Regions from separate parts of the Blastococcus deserti genome, predicted to be linked through region 1. Evidence: riboswitches for the same ligand, from Rfam matches in the RefSeq annotation. Region 1 holds a riboswitch; each other region holds the start of a gene.
What was found. A riboswitch is a leader RNA that binds a small molecule or an ion and turns the genes downstream of it on or off. The one in region 1 is predicted to bind cyclic di-AMP.
Positions count from the first base shown of each region.

Region 2: it holds a riboswitch for cyclic di-AMP, as region 1 does, so the genes downstream of both, ACFSHS_RS20855 (C40 family peptidase) here and ACFSHS_RS22590 (VldE C-terminal domain-containing protein) in region 1, are expected to answer to the same signal.
Region 3: it holds a riboswitch for cyclic di-AMP, as region 1 does, so the genes downstream of both, ACFSHS_RS11375 (C40 family peptidase) here and ACFSHS_RS22590 (VldE C-terminal domain-containing protein) in region 1, are expected to answer to the same signal.

Region 1 covers NZ_JBHUHP010000019.1:31,566-39,238, forward strand. Annotated here, with positions in the region: gene ACFSHS_RS17705 (acyl-CoA carboxylase subunit beta) at 10-1,422, shown strand; gene ACFSHS_RS17710 (DUF3145 domain-containing protein) at 1,765-2,265, opposite strand; gene ACFSHS_RS17715 (GGDEF domain-containing protein) at 2,653-3,849, opposite strand; gene ACFSHS_RS17720 (maleylpyruvate isomerase family mycothiol-dependent enzyme) at 3,935-4,828, shown strand; gene ACFSHS_RS22590 (VldE C-terminal domain-containing protein) at 4,964-5,473, opposite strand; cyclic di-AMP (ydaO/yuaA leader) riboswitch at 5,506-5,601, opposite strand; gene ACFSHS_RS17730 (TVP38/TMEM64 family protein) at 6,006-6,689, opposite strand; gene ACFSHS_RS17735 (M23 family metallopeptidase) at 6,722-7,673, opposite strand, start outside.
Region 2 covers NZ_JBHUHP010000030.1:194,206-201,878, forward strand. Annotated here, with positions in the region: gene ACFSHS_RS20835 (D-2-hydroxyacid dehydrogenase family protein) at 1-537, shown strand, start outside; gene ACFSHS_RS20840 (hypothetical protein) at 636-1,259, opposite strand; gene ACFSHS_RS20845 (hemerythrin domain-containing protein) at 1,439-2,137, shown strand; gene ACFSHS_RS20850 (BTAD domain-containing putative transcriptional regulator) at 2,134-5,373, opposite strand; gene ACFSHS_RS20855 (C40 family peptidase) at 5,464-5,973, opposite strand; cyclic di-AMP (ydaO/yuaA leader) riboswitch at 6,006-6,095, opposite strand; gene ACFSHS_RS20860 (hypothetical protein) at 6,525-6,743, shown strand; gene ACFSHS_RS20865 (maleylpyruvate isomerase family mycothiol-dependent enzyme) at 6,885-7,583, shown strand.
Region 3 covers NZ_JBHUHP010000010.1:109,465-117,137, forward strand. Annotated here, with positions in the region: gene trpD (anthranilate phosphoribosyltransferase) at 1-563, shown strand, start outside; gene ACFSHS_RS11355 (Lrp/AsnC family transcriptional regulator) at 623-910, opposite strand; gene ACFSHS_RS11360 (DEDD exonuclease domain-containing protein) at 907-2,724, opposite strand; gene ACFSHS_RS11365 (D-alanyl-D-alanine carboxypeptidase family protein) at 2,934-4,676, shown strand; gene ACFSHS_RS11370 (hypothetical protein) at 4,758-5,078, shown strand; cyclic di-AMP (ydaO/yuaA leader) riboswitch at 5,266-5,446, shown strand; gene ACFSHS_RS11375 (C40 family peptidase) at 5,463-6,545, shown strand; gene ACFSHS_RS11380 (M48 family metallopeptidase) at 6,837-7,673, shown strand, end outside.

The DNA.
Region 1 (7,673 bases):
GGAGACCCCTTGACCACACTCCAGGCCGCCCCGACTCCGACCGCCCGCGACCCGCGCGATCCCGAGGACCGCCTGGAGCGCTTCTTCGACCCGGGATCGATGCATCCGCTGGCTGCCCGCGACGCCTCCGGGGTGCTCGCCGCCCGCGGCGCCGTGAACCGGTCGGCCGCCGTCGCGTACTGCACCGACGCCACCGTCATGGGCGGGGCGATGGGGGTCGACGGCTGCCGGCACATCGTCGACGCGATCGACACCGCCGTCCGCGAGCGGGTGCCGGTGGTCGGGATCTGGCACTCCGGCGGTGCGCGCCTCGCCGAGGGGGTCACCGCGCTGCACGCGGTGGGCGAGGTCTTCGCGGCGATGGTGCGGGCGTCCGGGCGGGTCCCCCAGATCTCGGTGGTGCTCGGTCCGGCCGCCGGGGGCGCCGCCTACGGCCCGGCGCTCACCGACCTGGTCATCATGGGCCCGGCCGGCCGCGTCTTCGTCACCGGGCCCGACGTCGTCCGCTCGGTCACCGGCGAGGACGTCGACCAGGAGAAGCTCGGCGGGCCCGACACGCACGGCCGGCGCAGCGGCGTCGTCCACGTGGTCACCGACTCCGAGCAGAACGCCCTGGAGACCGGGCGCTCGGCGGTCGACCTCCTGGCCGCGCAGGGCACGTTCGCGCCGGCCCAGGACGAGCCCGACGTCGACCTGCGGGCCCTGCTGCCGGAGCAGACCAACCGGGCGTACGACGTGAAGCCGCTGATCGCCAACGTGCTCGACGGGCCGGGGCTCGAGCTGCATCCGCGGTTCGCGCCCAACGTCGTCACGACCCTGGGCCGGTTGGCCGGGCGGACGGTAGGGGTGATCGCCAACAACCCCCTGCGGCTGGGCGGGTGCCTCGACTCGGCGTCGGCCGAGAAGGCGGCGCGGTTCGTGCGGATGTGCGACGCCTTCGGGGTGCCGCTGGTCGTGCTCGTCGACGTGCCGGGCTACCTCCCGGGCGTCGGCCAGGAGTGGGACGGCGTCGTGCGACGGGGGGCCAAGCTCCTGCACGCCTTCGCCGAGGCCGTCGTCCCCCGCGTGACGCTGGTGACCCGCAAGTCCTACGGCGGCGCCTACATCGCGATGAACGCCCGCTCGCTGGGCGCGACGTCGGTGTTCGCCTGGCCCGGGGCGGAGGTGGCCGTCATGGGGGCGAAGGCCGCAGTGGGCATCCTGCACCGCAAGAAGCTGGCCGCCGTCCCGCCCGGCGAGCGGGAGGCGCTGCACGCGCGACTCGCCGAGGAGCACGAGCGGATCGCCGGTGGCGTGAACCGGGCACTGCAGATCGGCGTCGTCGACGAGGTCGTGGAGCCCTCGCAGACCAGGCGCCGGCTGGTCGAGGCCCTCGCGGCCGCCCCGCCCGGACGTGGGGCTCACGGCAACATCCCGCTGTGACCTGACGGAGGCCCGGCACCTGGCTCAGGTGCCGGGCCTCGCTGCTGATGCCGGCCCGCGCTCGGTGCCGGCCGTCCTCACCGCGTGGTCGCCGTCCTCGCGCTGCACCGTGCGGACGGCGCGCGCACGGTGAGTCTCGCGATCTCGGGCCGCCGCCGACCCGAGGTGGCCACCGATGAGAAGGTCGCCCGGACGCCGCTTCCCCGACGGCGCCCGGACGACCGGTCTCAGGCTACGACGACCTCCCGGGTGGCCTCGGAGTGTCGTAGCGGATCCGTGACCTGACGGCCCGCTGCAGGCCCCACTGCTCGCGCGCTCGCGGCGGGATCCTGCGGAGGGGCCCTAGACCACCTGGTGCAGCCAGGTCACCGGGCTGCCGTCGCCGGCGTGCCGGTAGACCTCGAGGTCGGAGTCCCACGCGGCACCGAGCAGCTCGTCGACGCCGTGGCGGAAGGCCTCGGCCGATCCCGCGGTGGCGGCCAGGTGCCGCAGCTGCTGCTCGCTGATCATGATGTCGCCGTTGGCACTGGTGGGCGCACGGAAGACACCGTGGCCGGGCACGTAGGACATGCGCTCGCCGTCGTTGCCGTGGCTGGCCTCTTCGGTGACCTCGAAACGCAGCATCGGCCACGCCCGGAGGGCGGCCACCAGCCGGGCGCCGGTACCGGGCGATCCGGTCCAGGCGACCTCGGCACGGTAGGAACCGTGCGCCGCGGGCTGCTCAGCCCACGACAGGGAGACCGGCGCGCCGACGACGCGTTCCAGCGCCCACTCGACGTGCTGGCAGAGCGCCTTCGGGCACGCGTGCACGAAGACGACACCCTGGGTAGACCGTCGCTGCACGGGGCACCTCCATCGACTCGATTGGTCTCGTCTTCCCCTACGGACCTATCGCTTCGGTGACGGGCTGTATTCGACAGTGACGGAGCAGGGCTCCCGAGAACAGTTTGCACGATGGAGGGCACATCGCGCCAGCCCGGCCGGGACAGTTGAGGCGGATGTGACGGATGGTCACGCGTGACGCCTCTTACCGCTGGTCAAACGCCCATATCACGACCATCGGCACGGCGTCCAGCCTGCCTGGCGCGTCTCCCGGTGGCACGCGAGAGCGGCATCACCGCAGGTGGGGCGACCACCAGGGCCGCGTGAGCGACCCGGCCGCCGCGATGACTCAGCGTAATGGTCGACGTCACATCGGCGGTGGGCGACGCGCGGCGCGACCAGGCCGGATCAGGACGAGAGCGCTGTCACACGGTCGCCGCCGGAGCTCTTGGACCGGTACATGGCGGCGTCGGCGCGGTGCATCAGGTCCTCGACGACGTCGCCCGGCTCCACCTCGGCGACGCCCACGCTCGCCGTCACGCCGTGAGAGGCGCCCACGCGGGCGACGGCGGCGCGGAGCCGCTCGGCGACGGCCTCGCCACGGAATCCGGCCGACACGTCGGCCAGGACGGCGAACTCGTCGCCGCCCAGCCTGGCCACCGTGTCGGTCTCGCGGACGGCCGCACCGAGCGCGGCACCCACGGCCGTGAGCAGGGCGTCACCCGCGGCGTGACCGTCCGCGTCGTTGACGGCCTTGAACCCGTCGAGGTCGACCAGGCACACGACGCTCGGGTGGCCCCAGGCCGCGTCGGCCACCGCGGCGGTCAACCGCTCGGTGAACGCCCGCCGGTTCGGGATGCCGGTCAGCGGATCGGTCGCGGCGAGGATCTCCTGCGCGCGGATCAGCTCCACCTGGCGGTCGTAGGCGGCCCACGAGTTGGCCGACGCCATCGCGCAGATCATCGTGAGCGACGCCAGGATCGCGAGGAAGAAGAGGCCCGAGGTGCTGACGCCCGGGAGCTCCACGAGCAGCAGGTAGCTGCCGGTCATGACGGTCCCCATGGCCACCACGCCGCACGGCGAGTAGGCGACCGCCATGTAGGTCAGCGTGAGGAACAGCAAGCCGTCGAGCGGGCTGGTCGAACCGCCGTCCAGGCGGGTGCCGACGATGACCAGCACCGCCGTCGCGACGTTCCAGGCGTAGAACAGGGTCGGCCCACGGGAGTCGCGCATCATTGCCGCCAGCGGCAGCAGCAGGAGCGCCGGGACGGCCACGATGGCCAGACCGGCCAGGGCGAGGATCACCGTGTGGTGGCGCCCGGGGGTGTGGGTCACGACGGTGTAGCCGACGACCGTCCAGGCGGCGACCTCGGTGAGCACCACCCCGTAGCGCACGTGGCGTACCCAGTACGCCGCCCGCGCGTCGTCCTCCGCCAGCGGCCGGTACAGCCCGGCGCGGAGCGCGGTCGCCGACCGGCGCACCCACCCCGGCCGCACGGCGGCGCCCGCGGGCGCGCGCGGGGCGCGGCGGTCGCCGGCCAGGGGTTCGGTCACGGTCGTGCGATCGGCCGGCGGGATGACCCGCTTGATCCCGACGCCACCCATCGTGGGGAGTTCTGTTGCCGCGGGCGTGGCGCGTGCCACGCCGGGAGCGATGCCTGCCGCCGGGCCCGCGGGGTAGGGCGGCTCCGTGGGACGACACCAGGGCATGGCCGACGCCGGGCGCGACGAGGTCGCCGGCAGGGTGCTGCGCGCGTGGGACGTGTTCATCGAGCGCGCGGAGACGGTGGACCTGACCCGCCCGTCGCGGCTGAGCGGCTGGCGGGCGCAGGAGATCTGCGTCCACCTGGGGTGCTGGGAGGACCACGCCGCGATGGCCGACCTGATCGCCTCGGCCCGGGCGGGCGGCGTCGGCACTCCCCCGGACGTCGACGCCGTCAACGCGCGGGTGACCGCGGCCCACCGGGACGCGCCGCGGGAGGAAGTCCTCGCGGCCCTGCGGCGCAACCGCGAGGCGACGGCGCGCTACCTCGCCGAGGAGCCGGAGGACCTCGACACCGCGCTCACGGTGTCCGTCGTCGGCCGGATCCCCCTGCTCAGCGTCGTCCTCGGGCAGGCCTACGAGCTCGCCGTCCACGCGCTGGACCTGGTGTCCTGCGGGGCCGCTCCCCCGCCGGCCGACGTGCTGCAGTCGGGCCTGGCGGCCCTCGCCGACGTCACCGGCGCGCTGGCCGCGTCGATGGACATCTCCGGCCGGGTGACCCTGGCGACGCCCGACGGCGGCTGGGCCCTCGCCTCCGACGGCGGCGGATGGACCGTGCAGCGGGTGGCTCCCGGGCGGCTCGACGGCCCGGCGGTGGAGGCTCCGGCCGAGCTGCTGCTGGACGCGGCCTCCGGCCGGGTCAACCCCGTCCTGGCGGTCGCGCTGCGCCGGCTGAAGGTCCACGACGTCGCCGGGCTGCTCCAGCTGGCGCCGATCGTGCAGGCCGCGCCGGGCATCCCCGGCGGGCCGATCCTGCAGCTGGCCGCACGGACCGTCGGCGGCGCCGGGGGCGTGCTCGGCCGGCTCTTCCGGAAGGGCTAGGAGGTCGGTGCACAGGTGCGGTGACGGCGCGGGGCGTCAGAGGGGCATCTGCACGGCCTCAGCGCCCCTGCCCGGGGCCGGGCAGGGGCGCTGGTGCCTGCTCGCGGGTTCAGCGGCCCCGGGCGAGCACTCGGGTCATCCGGCGGGGAGGAACGCCACGTGCGGATGGTCCATGTGGTTGGCCGTCGGCGATCCGCGGTCTTCCATGGCTCGCCACGAGCCCGTGGAGACGAGGTAGATCCGCTGCTGCCAGATCACGTACTCGACGCGGAACCGGGCCGCGTTGTCGATCACGTACTGGGTGAGGGCGTCCCCCTTGGCCCGGTCCTCGTAGACCATGAAGTCAGCGGCGCGGCCCTGGGTGGGACGGTGATCGGCGCGGGTGTACACCGTCGAGACGTCGAACCGCTCCGTGACCTCCTTCACGACGGGTCGGACGTGCGGGTCCCACATGCTGTAGGGGCTGGAGGTCGGGGTCGGCCTCTCCGAGGGGGCCGGCGCTTCGACGGCCGGGGCTGAGCCTGTCTGGTTGGCCTGGGCGGGCACGGACGTGAGGGCTACCCCGGCGCCCGCGAGAAGTGCCACCACGGCACGCCGACCGCGAGGAAGGGACCGGCGGGGAGTGGGCATGCGACCAGCCGTCATGACGACGTGTCTCCTGTTCTCCGTGGCCGCCTACCGGGTTAGCTGACGGGTTCGGGCGGGGAACTCGCCCGGCACGCCCCGGACGCGTCCGGGCGTGCTTCACCCCACTGCTGCAGTGGGTCCCCGGCCCGGGCGCCGGCCTTCTGCCCGCGCCCGGCTGGGCGGCGTCCGACGGGTGTCACCGCGGTTCGGTGACGGATGTAGGCCCGTGCGGACCGCGACGACGCTAGGTCCGTGGCCGGAACGGGACAAAGGGACGCAGTGGGCCGGAAAGACGCCGATCGCCGGCGAGCGGCCCCCGTACTCGCAGGGTGTCGGCCCCATGGCTCGCCGTGGTGCTCGTGGCGTCGCTGCACCGATGCGCAGAGTAGTTGGAGCCGTGTCGGCCGACGGCAGCGCGGCAGCACACAGCGAGACGGCCGGATGACGTTCAGCACGCGGCTCCGGCACGGCGCCCGTGCGGGTCGGAGGGCGGGACGGGGGCTCGTGTCACCGCACGGAGGCGGCCGCCCGCGGGCACCGTCCTCTTGATCTAGGCGACAGGCACCGGCCCGGAGCCGGCGATCCGGCGCCGGCGCCGCCATGCGAGGGCCACCAGCCCGACCGCCACGAGCGCGACCACGGCGACCGGGACGACGGTGACCGTGGTCGCCCAGGCCGCGAGGAGCCCCGCCGAGGCCCCGACGCCCACCTGCACGACGGTGCTGGGCACCAGCCCGATCGCGGTCGACAGCGCGTACGGGCCGAGCCGGACGGCGGTGAGGCCCGCGCCGTAGCTCAGCACCACGAACGGGACGACGGGCATGAGCCGTCCGACCAGCAGGGGCCAGAACCCCCGGTCGACCATCAGCCGGTCGACGCGCGCGAGCCGCCGGCCGGCCAGCCGGGTGACGGCCGGCCGGCCCAGCGCCCGGCTCAGCCCGAAGGCGGCCAGCCCGCCCAGCAGCCCGCCGGCGAGGGCCACGGCGAGCCCGGGGCCGAACCCGGCGACGACCCCGAGCAGGACCGACAGTGCCGAGCGCGGGACCGGCGCAAGGAGGACCAGCGCCAGGCCGAGGACCATGGCGGCCCAGGCCCACGGCCCCGCGCCGTCGACCCACGCGCGGACGGCGCCGACGGCGGGCAGGTCGACGATGAGCGCGAGGACTCCGCCGACCGCCACCACGAGCCCGAGGACGGCGGCACGCAGCCAGGTGCTGTCCACCGCCGTCCTCACGCGCCCATCCTGCCCCGCGAGGTGAGCAGTGCTCAGCAGCCCCCGCCGAGGGAGATGCCGCGAGCGGTCAGCCACGGCACCGGGTTGACCCGGTCCGCGTACAGGCCGCCGGTGTGCACCTCGAAGTGCAGGTGCGGCCCGGTGGACTGACCGCGGTTGCCGACCTCGGCGATCCGCTGGCCCGCCGTGACCACCTCGCCCGCGGACACGAACATCTGGTTGACGTGCCCGTACAGGGTGATCGTCCCGTCGCCGTGCTCGACGGCGACGGCGAGGCCGAAGCCGCTGGCCGGGCCGGCCTCCAGGACGACGCCGTCCTCCGGCGTGTGGACCGGGGTGCCGATGGGTGCGGCGATGTCGATGCCGGCGTGCAGGGTGCCCCAGCGGGAGCCGTAGCAGGAGGTGACGCGCCCGATGGTCGGGGGCACGGCGCCGCCGGCCGCGGTCAGCGTGCTGGCGGTGGCCGACGCCTGCCGCGCGGCCCAGGCCGCCTCCGCGTCGGCGGCGCCCTGGAGGGTGAGCAGCCGGATCTCGGCCTCGCGCAGCTGCGCGTCGAGCGCCGCCTTCTCGGCGGCCACGGCGTCGTAGGTGCCCTGCGCGGCGGCCAGCTGCCGGTTGGCGGCGGCCTCGGCGTCCGCAGCGGTGCGGGCGAGCTGGTCGCGCTCGGCCACGGCCGTGCGCGCCGCACGGTCCGCGCGGGCCTCCTGGACCTCGGCCCGCTCCATCTCCTCGAGGACCTTCGTCCGCTCCTCGCCGAGGACCTCCAGGGTGGCGGCCTGCTGCAGGACCTCGGTGGGGCTGTCGGCGTCGAGGAGGATCGCGACGTCGCCGAAGGCGTCGTCGCTGCCCATGTAGGCCTCCCGGCCGATTGCCGACACGTCGTCCTCGGTCGACTCGACGGCGGCTCGGGCATCAGCCAGCTGCGCGGCCGTGGCCGTGGCCTCCGCCTGGGCGGCGGCGAGCGCCGCCCGCGCGGCGAGGGCC
Region 2 (7,673 bases), on a different contig from region 1:
GGCGGCGACCTCGCCGGCCACACCCTCGGCGTGATCGGCCTCGGCCGGATCGGCAGCCAGGTCGCCCGGGTCGGCCAGGCCTTCGGCATGGACGTCATCGCCTGGAGCCAGAACCTCACCGACGAGCGCGCCGCCGAGCACGGCGCCCGCCGCGTCGAGAAGGACGAGCTGTTCGCCACAGCCGACGTCGTCACCGTGCACCTGCTCTGGTCCAAGCGCACCCGCGGCCTCATCACCGCCGACGACTTCGCGCTGATGAAGCACACCGCCGTATTCGTCAACACCAGCCGCGGCCCGATCGTCGACGAGAAGGCGCTCATCGACGTCCTCCGCACCGACCGGATCGCCGGCGCCGGCATCGACGTCTACGACCAGGAGCCGCTGCCGCGCGACCACCCGCTGCGGGAGCTGCGCCGCGCCGTCCTCACCCCGCACCTGGGCTACGTCACCCGCGGCACCTACGAGGTCTTCTACCGGGAGGCGGTCGAGGACGTCGCCGCCTTCCTCGCCGGTGCACCGATCCGGGTCCTCACGTGAGCCACGTCTTCGTCAGCCGGCAGCTCACCCACCCGCGACGGCGGCGGTGACGCGCGGGAGCCGGCACCGGGGGAGTCCCGGTGCCGGCTCCGGTGGGGTCACTCGGAGCGGGACAACCACCCTGCGACCGCCATGCCGATCCCGAAGAGGACCGTGCCCGGGATGATCCCGTAGCCCTCCTTCGGCAGCACCGGGTAGAGCAGCGCCCCCACCGTGATGCCGCTGAACGACAGGCTCACCCACAGCGGCAGCAGCCGGTTGCGGATCGCCGCGATCGTGATCAGCGCCGGCCCGATCAGGTTGGAGAAGCCGGCGATCATCGTGAACGCGAGCGTCGCCTCCTCGACCGCGGCGAAGCCGTGGTGGTCGAACAGCGGCCGCACGAACGCCTCCATGACCGCGCCGCCGGGGATAAGCACCATGCCGAGCCAGGTGATGCCCAGCCCGGCGAGGCCGGTCCGGGAGGCCGCGAAGCGCCGGGTGAGCACGGGCATCGAGGCGGCCAGCAGCACCGCGCCGATGCCGAACACGACGTGCGCGGCGACCCAGGTCGGCGACTCGTGGGCGGTGTCGTCGTGCGTCAGCGGGTGCAGCAGGTTGCCGACGGCGAACAGCGAGCCCCCGGCGACCATGGTCAGGGCCCGGAACCGGTGGCCCGGGCGGTGGTCACGGACGGACGCCGGAGCAGTGGGAACCGGCCCGGCGGAGAGCGTGGTGGTCACTTCGTTCCCTCGTTCTGAGTCGCGCCGGTCGGGATGACCGGTCCGGCGACGACACTGGCCGCGCCCGGTTACCGGTCACTTGTCGTCGACTTGTCGGCCGGGCATGACCGGCGACAACTCGGCGGAAAGACGGGCCGCGCACCGTCCCCGGCGTCAGCACGCCGTCCGGGAGGAACCCGATGAGCACCGTCACCCCGCGCACCGAGGGCGACCCGCGCCCCGACACCCTCGGCATGCGCCTCGCCCACCGCGCCATGCTGCGCGACGCCCGCCGCCTCACCGCGCTCGCCGAGGCCCTGGCCGCCGGAACCGCGACCGCCGACCCCGCCCGCGGCACCGCGATCGGCCGGTACGTCGCCGACTTCTGCGACTCGATCCACTCCCACCACTCCGCGGAGGACGACGTCCTGTGGCCGGTGCTCGCCGCCTCCGCCGGAACCCACGTCGACCTCGCCGAGCTCAGCGACGACCACGCCGCGCTCGACCCGCTGCTGGCCCGGCTCCGCGCCGCCGCTCGCGCCTTCGCCGCCCGCCCCGCGTCTGAGGACGCCGCCACCGCCCTGGCCGTCGAGCTGGCCGAGCTCCGCGACGTCCTCGACGAGCACATCGCCGACGAGGAGGCCACCGTCCTCCCGGCCGTCGAGGAGTACGTGTCGGTCGGCGACTGGACCGCCGTCGAGGCGCGGATCCGCACGCGCGCGAGGCTGTCGTTCGAGGCGCCCCGCGTCGCCGCCGTCACCACGCCGGACGAGTACCGGAGGATCGCCGCCGAGGGCGGGCTCGCGCTGCGGCTGCTGCTCGCCGTCCTCGTGCCGCCGTTCCGCCGGCGGGAGCGCCGGGTCTTCGGTGCCTGGGTCTCTTCGGTGCCTGAGTCCTAGAGGCCGACGGCGGCCAGCTGCTCGGCCAGCCGGCGGCGCACGGCCGCCGCACCCGCACGGTGCTCCGCGGCGGCGGGGCCGTCTCCCAGCAGGTCCGCGACGGCGGCGAGCGCGTCGTCGACCGGGCCGACGACGAGGGTGCCGGAGTCGAGCCCGGCGATCCGCCCGGCCCAGGGGAGCAGCTGGGCCCGCGCCTCCGTCGCCGCCGGGACGTCCCCCAGCCGGGCGGCCGCGTGCGCCCGCAGTGTCGTGGTGGTCAGCCAGTAGTAGTCGCGGGCGATGGGCCGGCGGGTCGCCCACGCGGCCCGCGCGTCGGACGTCCGGCCGGCGTCCAGGAAGGTCAGGACGACGGCGTCCCCCAGGGCTCCTGGCATCGCGCGGTGCAGCCACTCGAAGTCACCCACCACCGACGTCAGGTCACCGCGTGCGAAGCCGGCGACGAAGCGGCCGATCACCGCCAGCAGGCCGCCGTTCATCTGCCCGGTCTCGACCAGCCGCGCCGCGATCTCCTCGTAGCGCGCCCGGCCCTCGTCGTACCGCCCGGCCAGCACCAGCAGCGCCCCGTAGTGGATGCCCAGGGCGCCGAGCACGTGCCCGAGCTGCCCGCTGCCCGACAGCGCCACGGCCCGGTCGCCGTGCCCGCGGGCCCCCGCGAGGTCGGTGCGTGCCGACGCGGCGAGGAACAGCAGCCAGTGCGCGACCGCCTGGTAGTCCGTCGCGCCCGCCGCCGTTGCCACCGCGAGCAGCTCCTCGGCCAGCTCCTCCCGCCGGTCGGCGAGGTCGGGACCGAGTGCGGCGTACGCACGCACGTTGAGCGCCGCGCAGAGCAGCCGCAGGTCTCCCGGCACCCGTCGCGCCAGCTCCAGCGCCTGTGCGCTCGCGCGCTCGGTGCGCGCGTCGTCCACGCCCTCGACCTCGCGGAACAGCGCCACCCACAACCGGCCACGGACGTCGTCGGGCAGGTCCTCCCCGGCCGGGGTCTCCAGCAGCGCGAGCAGCGGATCGAGCAGCTCCGGATCCTGGGCGCCGTCGTCGCGGACGGTCCAGACCAGGGGAGCGTCCCACTCGGCCAGCGCGGCGACGTGCAGATCGCGGCGGCCCAGCCGGGCGGCCGCGCGCACGGCCAGCCGCTGCTGCTCCCGTGCCACGACGGCGTTGCCGGCGCGCGCGTGCGCGGAGATGGACGGGAGCAGGAGCGCGAGCAGCGCCGCGTCGCCGCCGGAGCGCGGCCCGGCCAGCTCGTGCATCCGCAGCGCGGTGGCCCACTGGCGGGCGGCGTCGGCGTGCGCGCCGAGCTGCTCGGCCTCCCGCGCGGCGGCCACCACGTGCGGAACGGCGTCGGCGGCGGTCGCCGGTCCCGCCGCGGCCACCGCGTGGTGCGCCAGCGTGGTGGCGTCGGCCCCCTGGGTCGCCAGAACCTTCAGTGCGGCCGCGTGCACGCGCGCCCGGCGCATCAGCGGCAGGTCCTCGTACAGGGTGTCGCGCACGAGCGCGTGGCTGAACCGCACCCGTCCCGGCGCCGGCTCGTCCAGGAGGCCGGCCAGGACCGCGGTCTCCAACGCGTCCAGCAGCTCGTCGGGATCCCGGCCGGCGACCGCGGCGAGCAGGTCGACGTCGACGTCCCGGCCCAGCACGGCGGCCTGCCGGAGCGCGGTGACCGCGGGTCCGGGCAGCCGGTCGACCCGGCGCCGCAGGACCTCCCGGACACCGGCCGGCACGCTGGTCCGCGCGGCGGCCGTGCCCTCGGACACGATCAGCCGGGTCAGCTCCCGCACGAACAGGGGATTGCCGCCGGTCCGCTCGCGCAGCAGCGCGACGACTTCGTGCGAGACGTCGGCGAGCCCGTGGTCCCGAGCCAGGGCGGCCACCCCTGCCTCGTCGAGCCCGTCCAGCAACAGGTGCGCCGCGCTGGCCGCGGTCAGCGCGGCCCGGGCGGCCCGCAGCGCGTCACCGTCCTCGGTGGTCCGGAAGGGAGCGAGCACCAGCAGGGGCTCGCCGGCCAGCTCGCCGACCACCTGGCGCAGCAGCTGCAGGGTCAGCTCGTCCGCCCGGTGGACGTCGTCCAGCACCACGAGCAGCGGGTGCTCGCGCGCCGCCCTCGTCAGCCGGTCGGCCACCGCGCGGGCCAGCCAGAAGGCGCTGTCGGCGTCCGGGAGACCCGCGTCGCCCAGGGCGCGGACCACCTCGGTCCACGGCCAGGCCGGGGGAGCGCCCTCCACCTCGGGACAGCGGCCCCAGGCCGCCCGCCAGCCCTGCTGCCGGAGCGCCGCGGCCGCGGCCTCGACGAGCGTGGTCTTGCCCGCGCCGGCCTCGCCGCCGATCCAGACCACCCGCGCTCCGCGCCGCGCCTCGCCGGCGGCGGCGAGCAGCTGGTCGAGCTGGGCGGTCCGGCCGACGGAGGCGGCCGGCGCGAGGGGAGGAGCGGCGGGCGCCGGGGCGGCGGGCGCGGACGCCGGCCCGGCGTCGAGGGACGGGTCGTGGTCGAGCACCGCTGCCTCGAGCTCGCGCAGCTCGCGGCCCGGGTCGACCCCCAGCTCCTCGGCCAGGTGCTCGCGGGCCCGCCGGAGCACGCCGAGCGCGTCGCCCTGCCGGCCGCTCCGGTACAGCGCGAGCACCAGCAGGCGCACCGACCGCTCCCGGGCAGGGTGGTCGTGCAGGAGGCGCTCCAGCTCGGGGACGACGGCGACCGCACGACCGAGCTCGAGGTCGGCGTCCGCCCGGCTCTCCCGCGCGACCAGCCGCAGCTCCTCCAGCCGGGCGACTTCCGGGGCGGCCCACGACGTGTCGGCGACCTCGGCGTAGGCGGGCCCCGACCAGCAGGCCAGGGCGTCGTCCAGCAGGCGGCGACGGACGGCCGCCGGTTCCCCCTGGGCGCGGGCGAGGAGGTCCTCGAACCGCCAGGCGTCCACCGCCTCCCGGGGGAGCTGCAGGGCGTAGCCCGGCGGGCGGCTGACCAGCGTCGCGGCCGCGGTGCGCGTGCGGCGGCCGGGTTCGAGGGCGCGGCGCAGGTGCGACACGTGCACCTGCAGGGACGCGAGTGCCTTGGGCGGCGGCTCGCCCTCCCACAGGTCCTCGATGATCCGGTCGGTCGAGACGACGTGGCCACCGGCCACGGCGAGCCGGGCGAGGACCGAGCGCTGCCGTGGCCCACCCAGCGCGGCGGCGGCACCGCCGACGGTCACCCGCAACGGCCCCAGGACCGACACCTCGACCGGCGGGACGTCAGGGGCAGCCATGGCGCGCGAAACCTAACCCACACCCCGGGGCCGGCGGGAGCACATCCGGGTGGGCGGGTGCCCCGGCCGGGCGGCCGGGGCACCCGTGCGTCAGGCGACCCTGCGGGCCGAGACCGCGCCCGGCATGTTCGCCAGGTCCACGACCTTGACGACGTCGCCGGACGTCGGCGCGTGCACCATCTGCCCGTTCCCGATGTACATCCCGACGTGGCTGACCGGGCTGTAGAAGAACACCAGGTCACCCGGCTGCAGCGCGTCCAGCGACACCGGCGTGCCCAGCTCCGACTGCATGCGCGACGAGTGCGGCAGCTCCACGCCGGCCGCCGCGTAGGCGTACTGCGTCAGCCCCGAGCAGTCGAACGAGTCGGGGCCGCTCCCGCCCCAGACGTAGGGGTCGCCCTGCTGGGCCAGCGCCGTGTCGACGGCGACCTGCGCGGCGGGGGTCGCCGCGGCGACCGGTGCCGCCGCGACCGTGGCGGTGGTGGGAGCGCCCGAGGAGGCCTGGGCCGGCAGGGGGCTGAGCGCGACCCCCGCACCGGCGACGAGCACGACGGCGGCGCGGCGGAGCGAGCGGGACATGGGCATGGCTGTAGTCGTCATCGACGACGTTCTCCTGTTCTCCTGTGCCGCCTACCGAGTTAGCTGTCGGGTTCGGGCGGGGAACTCGCCCGGCGCGGCCGATCGGCGCGCGCTTCACCCCGGTACTTCGGTGGGTCCCCGGTCCGGCGCCCGCTGCTGCGGGAGGCCGGTTCGGCGGCGTCCGGCGGGAGTCACGAGGTGCGTGACGAGGGGGGCCCGCTCGGACGGCGAAGACGCTAGGGCGCGGCGCGGAGGTCCGCAGAGGCGCGCGAACGGGTCGGCGGAGCCCCGCTGCCGACGCGGGGAGAGCACCTTCCCGCGGCGCCGCCTCCCTGACCTGGTCCGATCCCGGTGCGCCCCGGAGCAGGGCGGGCTGTTACGCGCGGTAACGGTTGCCGTACGTAATCGGTGCCCGAGCGGCGCGGCGGAACGGTGGGTGACCGACGCCGCCAGGCAGCGCCGCCGGCACTCCCGACGGACACGCCCGGGACGCGTCGTCCCGGGTTGCGCCGGCGCCCTCGCGGCTATCACCGGGGAGCCAGTGCGCGACTCCGACGAACGGGAGTGGAGCGATGACCGAGACCGGACGTCCCTACGGCGGCGTCAACGACCCGGGCCAGGACGAGGGCCTGCCCGGGGAGCGGCCCGAGAAGGGACAGGTGACGGCGGACGACGACCAGTCGCCGCGGGCGGCGCAGGGCGGCATGTCCGGCGACGTCACCCATGTCCCGGACGGCGGCGCCGACAGCAAGGCCGCCGGCGGACCGGACCCGACCGGCCCCACGGGCTGACCCGCACCGCCCCGGAAGCTATGGCGATGACCGGGGTTCGAGGTGCTGCGACACGGGTGCGGCTCACTCGGGTCCCGTGCGGCTCGTGACCCCGTCCCGCGGGCGATCGCTCGGTGCACGACCGGGCTAGATTCGGCGACCGTGACGACGACCCCCGCTTCCGAGCAGGCGCTCCGCTGGTGGACCGAGGGGGAGCGCGTCGTGTCGCGCCTCGTCCACGAGTTCAGCGACGAGGAGCTGTCCGCGGAGTCGCACCTGCCCGGGTGGTCGCGCGCCCACGTCGTCGCGCACCTGGCCCGCAACGCCGACGCGCTGGTCAACCTGCTCACCTGGGCCCGCACCGGCGTCGAGACGCCGATGTACCCCTCCCGTGCGGCCCGCGACGCCGGCATCGAGGCGACCGCCGCGCTGCCCCCGGCCGAGCTGCGCCGCGACCACGCCGCGGCCCGCGAACGGCTCGCGCAGGCCGTCGAGGTCATGCCCGCAGGCGCCTGGACGGCAGAGGTGCGCAACGGCCAGGGCGTGACCGTGCCGGCGTCCGCGGTGCCGTGGATGCGGGCCAAGGAGGTGTGGGTGCACGGCGTCGACCTGCGCGGCGGACTCTCCTTCGCCGACGTTCCGGCCGAGTTCTGCGCAGCGCTCGTCGACGACGTCCTCGGGCTGTTCGCCGCCCGCGAGCAGGCGCCGGACGTCACGGTCGTCGCGACCGACGCCGGCCGGACGTGGGGGAGCGGCGGCCGGACGGTCGAGGGTCCGGTGGCCGCGGTCGCCGCCTGGCTGACCCGCTCCGACGCCTCCGGGCTCAGCGGCGAGGTCCCGCCGCCGCCCGCCTGGCTCTAGGTCGCCGCTGGAAGCAGCCCTCGAGGGACGTCGCTCGGTCGCGGATGCCTGACGCCGCGCGACCGGGGTACGACCGGTGCTGCGCCGAGG
Region 3 (7,673 bases), on a different contig from region 1:
CGGGCATGCGGCACGCGGCCGCACCGCGCCGCGAGATGGGTATCGGCACCGTCTTCAACTTCCTCGGTCCGCTGACCAACCCGGCCCGGCCGGTGGCCTCGGCCATCGGGTGCGCCGACCCGCGCATGGCCCCGGTGATGGCCGACGTCGTCGCCGCGCGGGGCGACCGGGCACTGGTGTTCCGGGGCGACGACGGCCTGGACGAGCTGACGACCGCGACGACGTCGACCGTGTGGATGGTGCGGGACGGGGAGGTCGAGCCCGACCGGCTGGACCCCGCCGCCCTGGGCATCCCCACGTCGGCGCCGGACGCGCTGCGCGGGGGCTCGCCCGACTTCAACGCCGACGTCTTCCGGCGGGTGCTGGCGGGTGAGCGGGGGCCGGTCCGCGACGCGGTGGTGCTGAACGCGGCAGCGGCACTGGCGGCCTTCGACGAGCGGCCCGCCCGGCTGCACGACGCGATCGCGGCGGGCATGGCGCGGGCCGAGGCCGCCATCGACGACGGCCGGGCGGCCGCGAAGCTCGACCGCTGGGTGCAGGTCAGCCGGGCCGCCCGGGCCTGAAAGAGGTCTCCGTCCCCCTCACCGCTCGCGAGCTCGCGGCGAGCCTCTGGACGGGGCCTTCAGTCGGCGGTGTCGAAGCCGATCGAGAACGCCGCCTCGAGGTCGTGCCGCGAGTACGCGCGGAAGGCGATGTGCGTCTCTGTCTCGAGCACGCCTGGCACCTTGTTGATGCGGCCGGCGATGACCTCGGCGACCTGCTCGAACTCGCGCACCCGGACGATCGCGATGAGGTCGACCTCGCCGGCGGTGGAGTAGACCTCGCTCACCCCGTCGAGGTCGGCGATGGCCGCCGCCACCTCGGGGATCGCATCGGTGGCCGCGTCGATCATCACGATGGCGGTGATCACGCCGGCGAGCCTAGCCGTGACCGCACCGGACCGCCCGCACCCGCCGCGACCCGTTCCGGGCGGGCACGGGTGCCCAGGGCCCGGTCGTCGGCGAAGGGATCACGGCGGATCCGTCCGGTCTCGACCCGGGCCAGGAAGGCGCTGAACGCGCCGGTGCCGGGGGCCGGGCTGGCGAGGGTGCCGGTCAGCTCGACCAGCCGGGTCCCCGGTTTCTCCATCCAGCGGAGGATCAGTTCTGTCTCGTCGACGGTGGCGGCCAGTTCGTCGTGCGGCCCGGACGGCGTCTCGGCGGTGGCGAGCAGGCCGGGCAGCATGCCCCGCACGGAGGTGCCCTGCGGCGCGCCCCCCGCGGCCACCAGCCGGCCGCGACGGACGACGGACAGGTGCCAGCCGCCGCCCCCGTCGGCCCGGGCCAGGACCAGCTCCGGGACGGCGGCCAGCGACTCCAGCCGCTGACGGCGCCGCACCGCGCGCACCAGGACCGCGATCCGGTCCCGGAGCACGGCCGCGTCCTCGTACCGCTCCTCGCCCGCGAGCCGGTCCACCCGGGCGAGCAGCGGCGCCACCAGCGCGCGCGGGTCGGAGTGGACCGCGGCCCGGAAGACGGCCGCGACCGACGCGTACTCCTCTACCGACTGGGCGCCGGTGCACGGGGCGCCGCACCGTCCCATGCCGGCCAGCGCGCACGCCGTGGTGGGCACCCGGGGTGAGATCCGGGTCGTGCACTGCCGCAGCGGCAGCGCCTCGTGCACGGCGGCCACCGCCGCGTCGGCGGCGCGCCGGTCGGGGAACGGGCCCAGGAACACACCGGCCCCCGGGCGCACCCGGCGGACCACCGACAGCCGGGGGAACGCCTCCTCGGTCAGCCGCACCCACAGCGCGCGCTCCGGGAACCGGGACCGCCGGTTGTAGCGGGGCTTGTGCTCGGCGATCAGCCGCAGCTCCCGGACGGCGGCCTCGAGGTCGTGGGCGCAGGGGATGGCGTCGACCCGCTGGGAGAGCGCCACCATCTCGGTGATCCGGCTGCGCTGCTCACTCGAAGAGAAGTAGCTGCGGACGCGGCTGCGCAGGTCGTTCGACGTGCCGACGTAGAGGGGCTCGTCGCGGGGCCCGCGGAAGAGGTACACGCCCGGCCCGCGCGGGATGCCGTCGGCCAGGTGCCGCTTGCGCAGGCGCTCGGGGTCGACCTGGCGGGTGAGCCCGGTCAGCTCCTCCAGGGACGTGATGCCGAGGGGGCCGAGCCGCTCGAAGAGACCGTGCAGCACGTCGACCGTGGCGCGGGCGTCGTCGAGCGCCCGGTGGGTGGGGGAGGTGGTGGCGGAGAAGTAGGGCGCCAGCGTCGCGAGCTTGCAGTTGGGCACCTCGTCGCGGGTGAGCAGCCGGCGGGCCAGCACGGCGGTGTCCACCGACGCCGCCGCCGGCCAGGCCAGGCCGTTCTCGGCGCAGGCCGCCTTGAGGAACCCGAGGTCGAAGGGGGCGTTGTGGGCGACGAGGACCGCGCCGCGGGCGAACTCCAAGAAGGACGGCAGCACCGTGCCGATCCGCGGGGCGGCGGCGACCATCGTCGACGTGATGCCGGTCAGCACGCTGATGTAGGGCGGGATCTCCCGGCCGGGATCGACCAGGGTCTGGAACTCCCCGAGGACCACGCCGCCGCGCACCTTCACCGCACCGATCTCGGTGATCGCGCTGTCGTTGGGCGATCCGCCCGTCGTCTCCAGGTCGACGACCACGAACGTGACGTCGGCCAGGGGCGTGCCGAGGTCGTCGATCGCGACCTGCCCGTAGCGGGGTGGAGCGGGGGAGGAGGGCACGGGCGGGACGGTAGGTCGGGGTAATGACACTCCTGTGATGCCGCGCCGGTGCGGCAGGCGCCGCGCCGCGCAGCGGGAGGGGTCACCCCTCCGTCGGACGTCGCCCGGGAGGAGGGCCGCGGCCCGATCTCCTGGCGGAACGGGCATCGGCGCGACACCATCACCCCGGGTGGGGCCAGGGCGGCCCCGGCGCACGTGAAGGCGGTGTGATGCTCCCGCGGTCCCGGTGGCGCCCCCGTGGGACGGCGGTCCGCAGGGCGCTCACCGTGCTGGCGGCGACCACCCTCGCGGCCGCGGCGGCCCAGCCCGCGGCCGCGGCGCCCAGCGACCAGCCCGGCGGCACGTCGGCGGTGCTCGACAGCCGCGCGCTCGACCAGCTGCAGCAGCGGGCCGCCGAGGTGCAGGCCGATCTCCAGGAGCAGCACGCGGAGGTCGCCGCCGCACGGGATCAGCTGGCGGACGCCGAGCAGGCCGTCGCGGAGGCCCGGGCGGTCGTGGCCGACGCCGAGGCCGAGCTCGCCGTCCACCAGGCCGTCGTCGCGAAGTACGCCGCGGCGGTGTACCGGGACGGTGGTGCCCTCACGCCGCTGACGCTCCTCCTCTCCGGGGGTGATCCCGGCGACGTCGTCTCGGCGATGGGCTTCCTCGACGCCGTGGACGCGCACGCCGCCCAGGTGATCGGCGCGGCGGAGGAGCTCCGCCGGGGCGCCCTCGACCAGCAGCAGCGGGCCACGGCGGCTCTGGCCCGGGCCGAGGAACGCGCGGACGCGGTCGCTGCCCGTGTCACCGAGCTCGAGGCCGCGGCGGCAGCCGTCACCGACGAGCTGGATGCGGCGCTGGGCACGGTCGACCGGCAGCTGGCGCAGCTGCAGCGCGAGCAGCTCGAGGTCAACGAGCGGACCGCCGCCAACTGGCGGGCGTACCTGGACCAGCTGGCCGCCGCCGGGATCACCGCACCGCCCGCGTCCGCCCTGCTGAGCCCCCCGGCAGGGCTGCCCGCCGGGCTGGTCCCGGTGGGCGGCAGCGGTGGAGGCGCCCAGCGGGGAGCGGCGCAGCTGCCGCGACAGCCGACGTCGCTGCTGGTGCTGCCCGCGGAGACCCTGTCCGCGGTCACTGCCGCGATGGACGCCCTCGGCCTGCCCTACGCCCCGGGCACCGCCGGACCGGAGTCGTGGGACTGCGGGTCGCTGGTGCAGTCGGTCTACGGCGCGGCGGGCCTCCCGCTGCCCGGCACCCAGGCCGAGCTGTTCGCCGTCACCACGCCGGTGGCGCCGGCCGACGTGCTGCCGGGGGACCTGGTCTTCCTGGGCACGGCGGAGTCAGGTCTGGGCCACGTGGGGATCGCCCTGGACCCCAGGACGATGCTCGCCGCGGACGCCCGGGCCGGCGCGGTCGTGGTCCGCGCGCTGCCGGCCGACCAGGTTCTCGGGATCGGTCGTCCCAGCCTGGGGCAGCGGGCACCGGTGGCGGCCCCCGGTCCCACCGGCGGTGCCCTCCGGGTGGAGTGCGGCAACGCCGTCTACCCGCCGAGCTACGACGGTGCGCGGGCGTGGGGCGGCTATCCGAACGGGCTCATCCCGCCCAGCGCCATGTGCCCGCTGGGAGTGGCCGGCCACACCCTGCGCTGCGACGCGGCAGCGGCGTACCGGGCGATGTCCGGGGCATACGCCGGCGCGTTCGGGGCGCCCCTCTGCATCACCGACTCCTACCGCACCTACGCCAGTCAGGTCCGCCTCTACGGGCAGAAGCCGGCGCTGGCCGCCGTGCCGGGGACCAGCAACCACGGGTGGGGACTGGCGGTAGACCTCTGCGGCGGGATCGAGTCCTTCGGCACGCCGCAGTACGCGTGGATGAAGGCCAACGCCGGCCGTTTCGGCTTCCTCCACCCCGACTGGGCCGAGCCGGGCAACGGGCGCGAGGAGCCGTGGCACTGGGAGTACGCGGGATCCTGACCGGACCGCCCGGGGTGGGGCGGGCGGAATTGTCGGTGGCTGCTCCTACCGTGCGGGGCGACTCACGGAGGAGAGACAACCATGCTGATCGACTGCGACACCTGCACCGCGCGCCCGGCCGGCTGCGCCGACTGCGTCGTCACCGTCCTGCTGGGCGCTCCGCCGGGCTGGCAGAGCGCCGATCCCGTCGTCGTGCCGATGAGCGGACGCGCCCGCACGTCCCCCGGAGAGGCAGGCATCACGGCCGAGGACGTCGTCGTGCCACCGGCCGGGGTCGTCGTCGAGTTCGACGACGTGGAGCGCCGTGCCGTCCGGGCCCTCGCCGACGTCGGTCTCGTGCCGCCGTTGCGCCACCGGGAGGGGTCCGGCGACGGCGCCGACGGGGACCGGCGCACCGGCTGAGCAATACGGACGGAACAGTCCGCTACAGGTCACACCTTTCCGTGGCGGTGCGCTGACCAGCGCGGATGCCCCGCCCCGGGGGTGTCCGCCACACCCGTCCCACGACCGTCCATTTGTCACGGCAACATCACGGTCGTAGGGTCAGCCGGTCCGCCCGAGCGGTCGTCGCCCGCAGAGGGGTGACCTCGGACGGACACCGCCTAATCGCCCGACGGCGCCTGTGAGGTGCTCGACGGCGAGCCGGGGACCCACCGCAGTTCTGGGGTGAGTTCTCCTGCCGGGCCGGTTCGCCGGTGCGCAGGGGATAGGGCCAGTCTTCCCAGCCCGAACCCGTCAGCTAACTCGGTCGGCGGTTGCAGAGGAAGAAACGGAGAGCCGCCGCTCGTGGCGACCCCACACGCTGTACTGCCGCACGCCCTCGAACAGTCCGTCACCGCTCGTCCGTCCGACCCCCGGGCCGGACACGTCGGATGGCTCCGCTCGGGCCTCCTCCTCGGACTCACCGCAGCCCTCACCTTCACCGTCCTCCCCGGCACGGCGACCGCCGTTCCCGGCGAGGTGACCGACCCGGCGCAGGCCGCCCGCCTCGTCGCCGACGCCGAGCACGAGCTCGAGGTCGTCACCGAGCAGCTGAACGAAGCCAAGGTGCAGCTCGAGCAGCAGCAGGCGGCCGCCGCCGGCGCCACGCAGGCCGCCGCCGAGGCCCAGGCCCAGCTCGATGCGCTGGACGGCCAGGTCCGGCAGCTGGCGCGCACGGCCTACACCAGCGAGGGCTTCTCGCGGCTCGACGTCCTCCTGACCAGCGACTCGGCCGACGAGTTCGTGCACCAGCTGGGCACGCTGGACGCCATCGCCGGCCACACCAACGACCAGGTCGCCGAGGTCGCGGAGGCTGCGGAGGCGGCCGATCGCGCGCAGGCCGAGGCCGACCGGGCTCAGGCCGAGGCGCAGGAGGCGGTCGACGACATCGCCGCCCAGCAGGCCCAGCTCGAGGACCGGATCGCCGACTACCAGCGCCAGTACGACGCCCTCAGTGCTCCGCAGCAGGCCGAGGTCGCGCGTGCCCACGGCGGCGAGGCAGCGGCCGCCCCGAGTGGCGTCGTCGCCCCGAGCGCCGCGGCGCAGGCCGCGGTGGACACGGCGCTGGCCCAGGTGGGCGACGCCTACGTCTGGGGAGCCGGCGGCCCCGACGCCTTCGACTGCTCGGGCCTGACGCAGTACGCCTACTCCGCGGCCGGCGTCAGCCTGCCGCACTCGAGCCGGAGCCAGTCGCAGATGGGCGCGCCGGTGTCGGTCGCCGACCTGCAGCCGGGCGACCTGCTCTTCTACTACAGCCCGACCAGCCACGTGGCGATGTACGTGGGCAACGGCAAGATGGTCCACGCGTCGACGTCGAGCAAGCCGGTCATGGTGGTCGACTTCAACTCGATGAGCGGCTTCACCCACGCCCGCCGCATCGCCGGCTGACAGCCTCGGGAGCATCGCAGCGAGGAACGAGCGAGGAGCGGACCTAGGTGCGGAAGTCGGCCGGTGTGATCGCCGGCTGACAGCCTCGGGCGCATCGCAGCGAGGAACGAGCGAGGAGCGGACCGAGGTGCGGAAGTCGGCCCGTGTGATCGCCGGCTGACCTCCGCACCACCTCGGCCAGGGCCGGTGACTTCGATGGGTCACCGGTCCTCGCCGCGTCGGAAGCTGCCGGCGGGCCGCCTAGGATCGGTCCGTGGCGCGGAGCGGCCGACCGGCGGGGCGAGGGGGACGGTGAGCCGGGCGGGTCGGACAGGTGCTCGCGCCGCACTGCTCACCGCGGTCGTCCTGGGCATCGCGGTCGTGGTCGTCATCGCCGTCCGGACGCCGTGGGTGCCGCTGCCCGAGCCCGCCGGGGGCCACACCCCGGTGGATCCCACCGCGGGTCTCTCCGCCGCGCAGGTGGAGCGCGCCGAGGCGTTCGCCGCGGCCCTGCGGCCGGCCTCCCTGGTCTCGTTGCTGCTGGCGCTCGGCGTCTCGGGCGTCCTGGGACTGACCCCGCTCGGGGCCCGGCTGGTCCGGACGGTGGCGCGGCCGGTCGGCGGGGGCTGGGTCGCGCAGGCACTGCTCGGCACTGCCGCACTCACGGTCGTCGGGCGGCTGGCGACCCTGCCGGTCTCGGCCTACGCGGAGAGCGTGCGTCACCGGTACGGCCTCTCCACCCGCAGCTGGGGCCTGTGGCTCCGTGACGTGGCGGTGTCGACAGCGATCAGCGCGGTGCTGACGGCCCTGGCGCTGTTGTCGTTGCTGTGGCTGGCCCGCCGGGCGCCCCGCACCTGGTGGGCCTGGTCGGCGGCGGCCGCCGCCGGCTTCGTGGTGGTCGCGTCGTTCCTGTACCCGGTGGTCGTCGAGCCGGCGTTCAACAGCTTCGAGCCGCTGGCGGCGGGGGAGCTGCGCACCGACCTGCTGGCCCTGGCGGAGGAGAGCGGCGTCCCCGTGCAGGACGTCCTGGTGTCGGACGCCTCGCGACGGACGACGGCGCTCAACGCCTACGTCTCGGGGTTCGGCTCCACCCGGAGGATCGTCGTCTACGACACCGTGCTGGCCGAGCTGCCCGATGACGAGATCGAG